DNA from 4 places in the Bradyrhizobium sp. INPA03-11B genome. Region 2 is predicted to be linked to each of the others. Evidence: predicted binding sites of a transcription regulator. Region 2 holds the regulator's gene; each other region holds the start of a gene.

Region 1 (2,199 bases), on a different contig from region 2:
CTCGCATCCGGGCATGAAGTCATGGTTAACAAGTGCCTCATATTCCGGGTTGCGGTAGTATTCCCGGGCCGAAGGGCCCCTCCGATCCTTTGATTTTGACCGCCAGGGGCCTATAAGGCCGCGTTTTCCATCCCTGTTCAGACCCTAAGCTCCGAAGAGACGTCGCATGGCCGGCCATTCCCAATTCAAGAACATCATGCACCGCAAGGGCCGGCAGGATGCCCAGAAGTCGAAGCTTTTCGGCAAGTTGGCCCGCGAAATCACCGTCGCGGCCAAGCTCGGCACCCCGGACCCTGCGATGAACCCGCGGCTGCGCGCCGCCGTGGTCGCGGCCCGCGCCGAGAACATGCCCAAGGACAACATCGACCGCGCCATCAAGAAGGCCGCCGGCAATGAGGGCGAGAACTATGACGAGATCCGCTACGAGGGCTATGGCCCCGGCGGCGTCGCCGTCATCGTCGAGGCGCTGACCGACAACCGCAATCGCGCCGCCTCCGACATCCGCTCCTTCTTCACCAAGTCGGGCGGCAATCTCGGCGAAACCGGATCGGTCGCCTTCATGTTCGACCGCACCGGCATCATCGAATACGACGCCAAGGTCGCCTCCGACGACGCGATGCTGGACGCCGCCATCGAGGCCGGCGCCGACGACGTGGTGTCGAGCGAATCCGGTCACGAGGTCTACGCTTCGCAGGATACCTTCCGCGAAGTGGCCAAGGCGCTGGAAGCGAAGTTCGGCGAGCCGCGTAAGGCGGCGCTGACCTGGAAGCCGCAGAACACCGTCGCGGTCGACGACGAAACTGGCGAAAAGCTGTTGAAGCTGATGGACCTGCTCAACGAGCACGACGACGTGCAGAACGTGTTCGCCAATTTCGAGGTCTCCGACGCGCTGCTCGCGAAGATGGGCGGCTGAGTCACTTATTCTGCTGTCATCGCCCGGCTCGACCGAGCGATCCAGTATCCCAGAGACCTGCGTTTGATCCGAGAAGCTGCGGCGTACTGGATCCCCCGCTTTCGCGGGGGATGACGAGTGGGGCTGGGTGACGAGCACGATGCGATGACAAGCGGAGCAGGGGATGAGCCTCCGTTTGTGTTTCGTTCTCCCGGCACAGGCGGTATCACTACCCCATGACAGCCCAGCCGATTCGTTCTCCCGTCCGCATCATCGGTATCGATCCGGGTCTCCGCCGCACCGGCTGGGGCGTGATCGAGACCGAAGGTAACCGCCTGGTCTATATCGGCTGCGGTTCGGTCGAACCTCCGGACGATCTGCCGCTGGCGAGCCGGCTGCTCGCGATCCATGAGGGCCTTGCCGCCGTGCTCGGCGACTTCAGGCCGGCCGAGGCCGCGGTCGAGCAGACTTTCGTCAACAAGGACGGCGTCGCCACGCTGAAGCTCGGCCAGGCTCGCGGCGTCGCCATGCTGGCGCCTGCAATGTTCGGTATCTCGGTCGCCGAATACGCGCCGAACCAGGTCAAGAAGACCGTGGTCGGCGCCGGCCATGCCGAGAAGAACCAGATCCAGGTGATGCTGAAGATCCTGCTGCCGAAGGCCGAGCCGCCATCCGCCGATGCCGCCGACGCGCTCGCGATCGCGATCACCCACGCGCATCACCGCCAAAGTGTGGCGCTGCGGCTCAGGGTGGCGAATCTATGATCGGCGGTTGGAAGCTTGCGCGATGTGAGGTGAGCACGCTCGTCAGGCTCCCTCCCCCCTTGCGGGGGAGGGTTGGGGAGAGGGGTGCCGCTTGCTCGACTGCACGACGCAGTGCGCGAGCACCGCGCTTAGTTATCTCGCGCGCTTGGTTGCCGGGTCCTCGCCACATCCCAGAGGTCAGCGCCCGGGGCTTACCCCTCTCCCTAACCCTCCCCCGCAAGGGGGGAGGGAACCCTTCCGCTGGTACGTCCCTCACTGAAGCATTCGAACGCAGTGCCAGCACCGAGTGCGAGGTGCCACGATGATCGGCAAGCTGAAGGGGCTGATCGATTCCTACGGCGAGGATTACGTGATCCTCGACGTCGGCGGCGTCGGTTACCAGGTGCATTGCGCTGGTCGCACGTTGCAGGCGCTGCCACAGCCGGGCGGCGCCGCCGTGCTCTCGATCGAGACCTATGTCCGTGAGGACGCGATCAAGCTGTTCGGTTTCCGCTCAGATCATGAGCGCGAGTGGTTTCGCCTGTTGCAGACCGTGCAGGGCGT
Region 2 (2,199 bases):
CAACGATCAGCGCGAGGACTATCTGCGCGCGCGCCTGGACGAGCGCGAAGACGGCACGCTGATCGCAACGCCTGTCATGCAGCAGGACTCGTCGCTGCTCGGGAATCTCGCTGCGGCACGGGCACTTCTCGTGCGTCCGCCGTTTGCGCCGGCGGCTGTCAAAGGCACCGAATGCGAGATCCTGACGCTGCCTGAGTGAGGCTTTCGCGGCCCGCTCATTGTGCGTTGCCGAGCGCGTTCACCTGAAATTAAGTGGTTGCAGAACACATATCGAACATATAGTGTCCGTTCATGATTTGTTTCGAGTGCTGGTGTCTACAAACGGGAGGCCGCCAGGGAGCGCTTGCAACAAGCACAATGCTCCTGAGGTCAGGCCCGGCCTGCAGGCCCCACTGAAGAGTCTCGGAATCGAACGACGCTATCAACCGGGGGAATACTCGAGATGCTCACGCGCAAACAGTACGAACTTCTGCGTTTCATCAATGAACGTCTGAAAGAGGCCGGCGTGCCGCCCTCCTTCGACGAGATGAAGGATGCGCTCGACCTGCGCTCGAAGTCCGGTATCCACCGCCTGATCACTGCGCTGGAGGAGCGCGGCTTCATCCGCCGCCTACCCAACCGCGCCCGCGCCATCGAAGTCATCAAGCTGCCCGAGCTCGCGGCCGGCGGCGGCAACGGCCGCCGCGGCTTCACGCCGAGCGTCATCGAAGGCACCCTCGGCAAGCGCACCAGCACGCCCCCGGTCGCCGAGGACGACGGCAACCGTCCGGTCGCCGTCCCCGTGATGGGCCGGATCGCCGCCGGTACGCCGATCGAGGCGCTGCAGACCCGCAGCCACACCATCAGCGTGCCGCCCGACATGCTCGGCGCCGGCGAGCATTATGCGCTGGAAGTGCGCGGCGACTCGATGGTCGATGCCGGCATCCTCGACGGCGACATGGCGCTGATCCAGCGCAACGACGTCGCCAACACCGGCGACATCGTGGTGGCGCTGATCGACGAGGAGGAAGCCACCCTGAAGCGCTTCCGCCGCCGCGGCGCGTCGATCGCGCTGGAGCCGGCCAACACCGCCTATGAAGTGCGCATCCTGCCGCCGAACCGGGTCCGCATCCAGGGCAAGCTGATCGGCCTCTATCGCAAGTACTGAGTTGCAAATACTTGCAGCGGCGAGGAACGAGCAACACGTCGGATCGTTCCTTGGAAGATAGCGCAGCATGCGGCCAGCCCGATGCGCTCCGATACCTCTCACGCAGCGTCGCGTGTTTGTGATTGAGGCGGTCTCAGGCCAGTCGTAGAATAGCCCAGAAACGAGCAGACACTCGTTCGCTATCGTCCACTCTGGTAGAGGCCCTATGCCTCAAGGAGAGGCACGGGTCGCTACCTCGAAATGAGGAGCCAACCGATGTGTGACTATAGTCTGCACGCCGTGGCATCGCGCCCCGCCATTGTCGGAGAGACGCTGATCACGACGACCTTCCGCGGCACGTCGACCCGCGGCTTTGCTTCGGAGAACGATCCCACTGTCGCGGTCTGCATGCTGCCAGGCACCGAGCTCGCTTTCGCCGAGAACGTTCGCTACGACAGCCGCTGGATCTGGACCAAGACGATGAACTTCCGCGTCGGCGTGTTCAACGAAGTCGAGCCCGACGTGCCCGACCGCCATCACGACGCGGTCGAATTCCCCGACGGAAGCCATGTGCTGGTGACCCAGCTCGTCGAGGGGCAGCGCGTCAGCGTGCTGCAACTGCCGGCGCTGCATCCGCCGGTCGAGCAGAAGCCGAAGGTTGTGGAGCGGCGGCCCTCTGCATTCGCGTCGCTGTTTTTGGGTTGAGCGCATCGTCGCCGCGGAATGAACCGTTCGGCGGCGGATGACCTAAGCGATTTCGAGCGACCCCGGACGTCGGGTTCCGGGGCGCATCTGGAGATTTGCGTCGGCGGACGGCTTGGCGCATCATCGTGCACGGAGGACGTGCGCGGTGGTCGATAAGGTCACATGGCAAAAAGCTGGACGCGTCACAGAACCGGGCCGCTACATGTTCCGGTTCGGCTGGCTGACGGTCACGGCCGACGACCTGAAGGTCTGGGAACGGTTTCCCGAGGCGGTCTTCACTCTCGTCAAGAAGCCCGACGGCGGCCCCGACTCCGACGAATACCATCTCGGCCTGTTTGAGCTGCCCTCCGGCACCTCGCTCGATCCCG
Region 3 (2,199 bases), on a different contig from region 2:
ACATTGGCAAAGGCGATGCCGGAGACGCCGACGGCCACGATGCGCCGTGCCCAGATCTCGATATAGGCCGCAGTCTCGGCACGAACGCGGAACAGGCCGAACGGCCCTGCCAGCGCGCGTACCGCGCAGATCAAGACGCGCGAGAACACATAGGCATTGACGACAGCGAGGATCACCAGCCGCGTGGTCGACTGGTCGCCGATCTCGGTGCCGAGCAGCGCGGTGGCGATGCCGCCGAACACGACCACCGGCAGCAACTCGAGCAGCAGGCGGCCGAGCACGAAGGGCAGCCGGACCAGCGACTGCCAGGCGCGCGCCAGGCTGAGCCGGCGCCGATGCGACTCCGGCGTCGGAGTGACGTCGGTAACCGACGACGGCGGATCGGCGCTCGCGAGCACCGGCACGGGAACGCGCGCGGTCTGCGGCAGCCGCGCTTCGAGGAACGCGACCGGCCGCTTGATCAGGCGGAACACCACCCATTCGGCAGCGAGCGCGCAGCCGAACACCAGCGCCAGCTTCCAGGCGATATCGATCAGGAGGCCATAGGCATCTGGATCGTTGGCGGTACGCACGAACCAGTAATAGAACGCCGGGAAATGCGTCAGCGTGCGCGCGACGTCGGCGACCTCGCGCGACATCTCGCCGACCTGCTCCGACACCATCAGCAGGAGCTGCGCACCGAGACTGTCGGCCGTAAGCGGGATCGGCGAATGCTGCTCGGGCGCCGGCTCCGCAGCTGCCGGCTGGGCAGCAGCCTGCGGCGAAGCCTTGGCGATGGCGCGCAGCGTGTTGATGATCTCGCCGCGCTTCTTGTCGTCCTGCAACGTCTCGAGCGCGCGCTTCGCCTGTTCCGGCGTCAGCGTGTCGCTGGGACTGGGTTGCGGCGGCGCCGGCTTGGCGACCGGCTGCGCAAGCGCGGGAGAGACGAACAGGGTGAGGACGAGAAGGATCGCAAATCGAAATGTGTGCGACACGAGGGCCTCTTATTAAAAGTCATTGCGCGACGGCTCATCCCTGCAAGGAATCAGCTCTCGCGCTCGCGCCATGTCGGATCGCCCCTTTTCGCCCCGATGATGTGTCGGAAGTTTGCCGCTGTGGCGGCCATGTTTTGGCATTTGCCGCAACACGATCGTCACAAGTGTTGAGCGGCGTTTACGCATCCAGCGTGTTTCCGGCTGCGCCGGCCGATCGACGCACCACACGCCAGGGCTGAGGCCGCAGAATCTTTCGCTTGACGCAGGCCAGTGGCCATGCTGTTCTTCTTTTGTTCTATTTGTTTCTGATTGCGTTTCGAGGTGATCATGCACGACGTCTTTGCAGAGAACGGCCCGATCAAGCTCTTCATTCACGACGACAGCGAAACACCGATAGAATTCATCCGCAACCTGCTGCGCACGGTATTCGGCAAATCCCGGAAAGAGGCAGTTGCCGCTACTGCGCGGATCGAGGCCCAGAACGGAATCGCCTGCGGTCCCTATCCAGCGCCAGTGGCTCAGGCCCTGTTGGAGTCCGCCCAGCAACTGATCCGCAGCAATGGCCATCCGTTAACGATCACAACCGAGGCTGCCGACGCGGCGCGGCCATGCAACCTCTGTGGCTCAATGGAACCCGTGACGGACGTCTTTCTTTTCCGCAAGACGGTCTGCCTGTGCAGCAACTGCCTGCTCGCCGCCAGGGCCAGCTCGGAAAAACTGCCGGGCGAAGAGTTCAGATATGCCTTCATAGCACTCGATTGGCACTTTGCCGGCGTGCCGCGCAACCAGATCCTGACTCGGTCGCGGCAGTTTCCCGGTCACATGCGTGCCGACGTTCAGATCGCGATCGACAGGCTGTTCGAGGCGCCGATCCATTTCTTTGGCCTTCATGAGGAACACCGCTACGAGACGCTCGCTTTCGCCGCGCTGATGGAAAACAGCCGCAACGCGCCGGCGATCGCGCCGCCGCAATATCACGACGTCGACGTCGGGGAATCCGAACCGGTGAAATGCCTCACCAATGGCTTGTGGCTGTGCCAGACCGAAGAGCTGCGCTATGCAGTGCTGCTCAGCTACCATCGCGATTATCAGAGCGAGCCGAGCTTGCGGATCGAGCTCGCGGTGCCCGCAGGCGCCGCCGGAAACGCCCTGGTACAGCGGACCTTTGCCGAACTGGAAACTGCGGTGCATGCGGCGCGATCCTATCGGGGCAAGATCCTGTCGC
Region 4 (2,199 bases), on a different contig from region 2:
CGTCCCGTTGTACCGAACGTGCCGTTGCGCGTGGCGCGCCCGGCGCGGCCCGCGATCTGGGCGAATTCGGCCGGCGTCAGCCGGCGGAACTGGTAGCCGTCATACTTGCGGTCGGAGGCGAAGGCGACGTGATCGACGTCGAGATTGAGCCCCATGCCGACCGCGTCGGTGGCGACGAGGTAATCGACGTCGCCGTTCTGGAACATGGCGACCTGCGCATTGCGCGTGCGCGGCGAGAGCGAGCCCAGCACCACGGCCGCGCCACCATGCTGGCGGCGGATCAGCTCGGCGATCGCGTAGACTTCGTCCGCGGAGAACGCGACGATTGCGGTGCGTCGCGGCTGCCGCGTGATCTTGCGGTCGCCGGCGAATTCGAGCTGCGACAGCCTTGGCCGCGTGATGATCGAGGCGCCCGGCAACAGCCGCTCGATCATGGGGCGCATCGTCGCAGCGCCGAGCAGCAGCGTCTCATCGCGGCCGCGGCGATTGAGGATGCGGTCGGTGAAGACATGCCCGCGCTCGAGATCGGCTGCGATCTGGATCTCGTCGACCGCGAGAAAGGACACATCGAGATCGCGCGGCATCGCTTCAACGGTGGAGACCCAGAAACGCGGCGCCTTCGGCTTGATCTTCTCCTCACCGGTCACCAGCGCGACATTGTCGACACCCGCGCGGTCGGCGATCTTGTTGTAGACCTCGCGCGCCAAGAGCCGCAGCGGCAGGCCGATCAAGCCGGACGAATGCGCCAGCATGCGCTCGATGGCGAGATGCGTCTTGCCGGTGTTGGTCGGCCCCAGCACCGCGGTGACGCCTGCACCGGGCGCGCGGTCATTTCCGAACGAAGTTGAGAAAGCCATATTTTGCAGGTGTTTCTTGAACTGTTGGCGAAACGCTCAACCCGTCATCCTGAGGAGCGCGAAGCGCGTCTCGAAGGATGAACGGCCGAGATCGCGCCGTTTGCGGCGATCTTGATGAGACAGCGGGGCCGTCGACCCTTCGAGACGGCCGCTCCGCGGCCTCCTCAGGGTGACGGGAAAGACGGGCTTCACTCCTGCACGCATCCTTTCACAAAATCTGTCTCACAATGCGACGCTTTCCGCGCCGCCCTTAAGCTTCAGAACGAGTCTAGAACGAATCGCGGCCGAATCGCTGACTCCATTCCAGGCTCGAAACGTTCACCGCAACATCTCGGGTAGGCTGACGGCGGCGACACTAGATCAAGTTTGAGAGGGCTCCACAAGCAGAGGATATGCGGACTGAATTCCTTAAGTTCCAGGGGTGGCCGAGTCGAATCAGAACCGGGCAAGAGTCAACTGGATTCCATGACGTTTGTTGCATGCCCGAAGTCGCTCAATACCCGTCATTCCGGGGCGCGCGCAGCGCGAACCCGGAATCTCGAGATTCCGGGTTCGATGCTTACGCATCGCCCCGGAATGACGGCGTGAGCTACTGCGTCTTCGCGACGCGCGGCGGCGCGGCTGTGGTGACGAACGAGGTGGCTTCCAGCATGGCCTGGCCGAGCGGGGTCGGGATCGTCATGCGGAACGGCACCAGGAGGCGGGTGCCTGCGATCGGCACGAAGGCGATCTCGATGTTGCGCTGGGCGGCGAGGTATTTGATCACGGGGCGATCCGGGATGTAGCCCGAGATCGGCACGAAATAGAGCGCGCAGACCAGCGCCGGGCCGTGATAGCCGCGCTCGGCCTTGACGATCTCGACCCGCTTGAAATCGAGCTTGAGGTCGTAGCGCATGCGGCCGTCGAACACGCCGGCGCCGGTGCGGCAGACGTCCGGGCTCATCAATTCGGCATTGCCGGGCGCGCGCAGGAACGAGCCGGTCATCGGATCGAACACGTTCTTCTTCTGCGCCTCGGTCACCGGCAGGCGGTCGGCATCGACCGGCGGCTCCGGCTCGATCGCGGATTCCTTGATGCCGCCATTGGCGAGCACCATCCGGATCGTCTCTGACTTCTTCGAAGTGGTGGTGGTCGCGGTATAGGAGGCGGCCGCCAGCGCGCCGTTGACGACGCGGCCCTGCGAGGCGCCCGAGCCGGTGCCGCCGGAAAACGCCTTCAAGAGGCCCGCGGTGCCGCCCTGGGCTGCGGCCGAGAAGGTGTCGTCGCCGATTTCGATGGTCCAGCTGCCCTTGCCGACCGGGATACCGGCCAAGGTCGCCTCATACTGGGCGTCGAGCCGCCC

Evidence for each region. Region 2 encodes LexA, which represses DNA repair genes until DNA is damaged. Its sites were predicted from a motif close to TGTTCNNNNTGTGTTCNG; they were not measured.
Region 1: the regulator LexA is predicted to act here: its motif matches at 1,086-1,103, upstream of ruvC (crossover junction endodeoxyribonuclease RuvC).
Region 3: the regulator LexA is predicted to act here: its motif matches at 1,255-1,272, upstream of QMZ05_RS29280 (ATP-dependent Clp protease adaptor ClpS).
Region 4: the regulator LexA is predicted to act here: its motif matches at 1,116-1,133, upstream of QMZ05_RS20710 (helicase-related protein).

Annotation. Positions count from the first base shown of each region.
Region 1 covers NZ_JASGSR010000072.1:30,907-33,105, forward strand. Annotated here, with positions in the region: gene QMZ05_RS26455 (YebC/PmpR family DNA-binding transcriptional regulator) at 167-913, shown strand; gene ruvC (crossover junction endodeoxyribonuclease RuvC) at 1,129-1,656, shown strand; gene ruvA (Holliday junction branch migration protein RuvA) at 1,958-2,199, shown strand, end outside.
Region 2 covers NZ_JASGSR010000022.1:87,185-89,383, reverse strand. Annotated here, with positions in the region: gene glp (gephyrin-like molybdotransferase Glp) at 1-199, shown strand, start outside; gene lexA (transcriptional repressor LexA) at 443-1,147, shown strand; gene QMZ05_RS11940 (hypothetical protein) at 1,403-1,831, shown strand; gene QMZ05_RS11935 (hypothetical protein) at 1,977-2,199, shown strand, end outside.
Region 3 covers NZ_JASGSR010000089.1:26,498-28,696, forward strand. Annotated here, with positions in the region: gene QMZ05_RS29275 (mechanosensitive ion channel domain-containing protein) at 1-974, opposite strand, end outside; gene QMZ05_RS29280 (ATP-dependent Clp protease adaptor ClpS) at 1,302-2,199, shown strand, end outside.
Region 4 covers NZ_JASGSR010000047.1:31,276-33,474, forward strand. Annotated here, with positions in the region: gene QMZ05_RS20710 (helicase-related protein) at 1-857, opposite strand, end outside; gene QMZ05_RS20715 (DUF3108 domain-containing protein) at 1,447-2,199, opposite strand, start outside.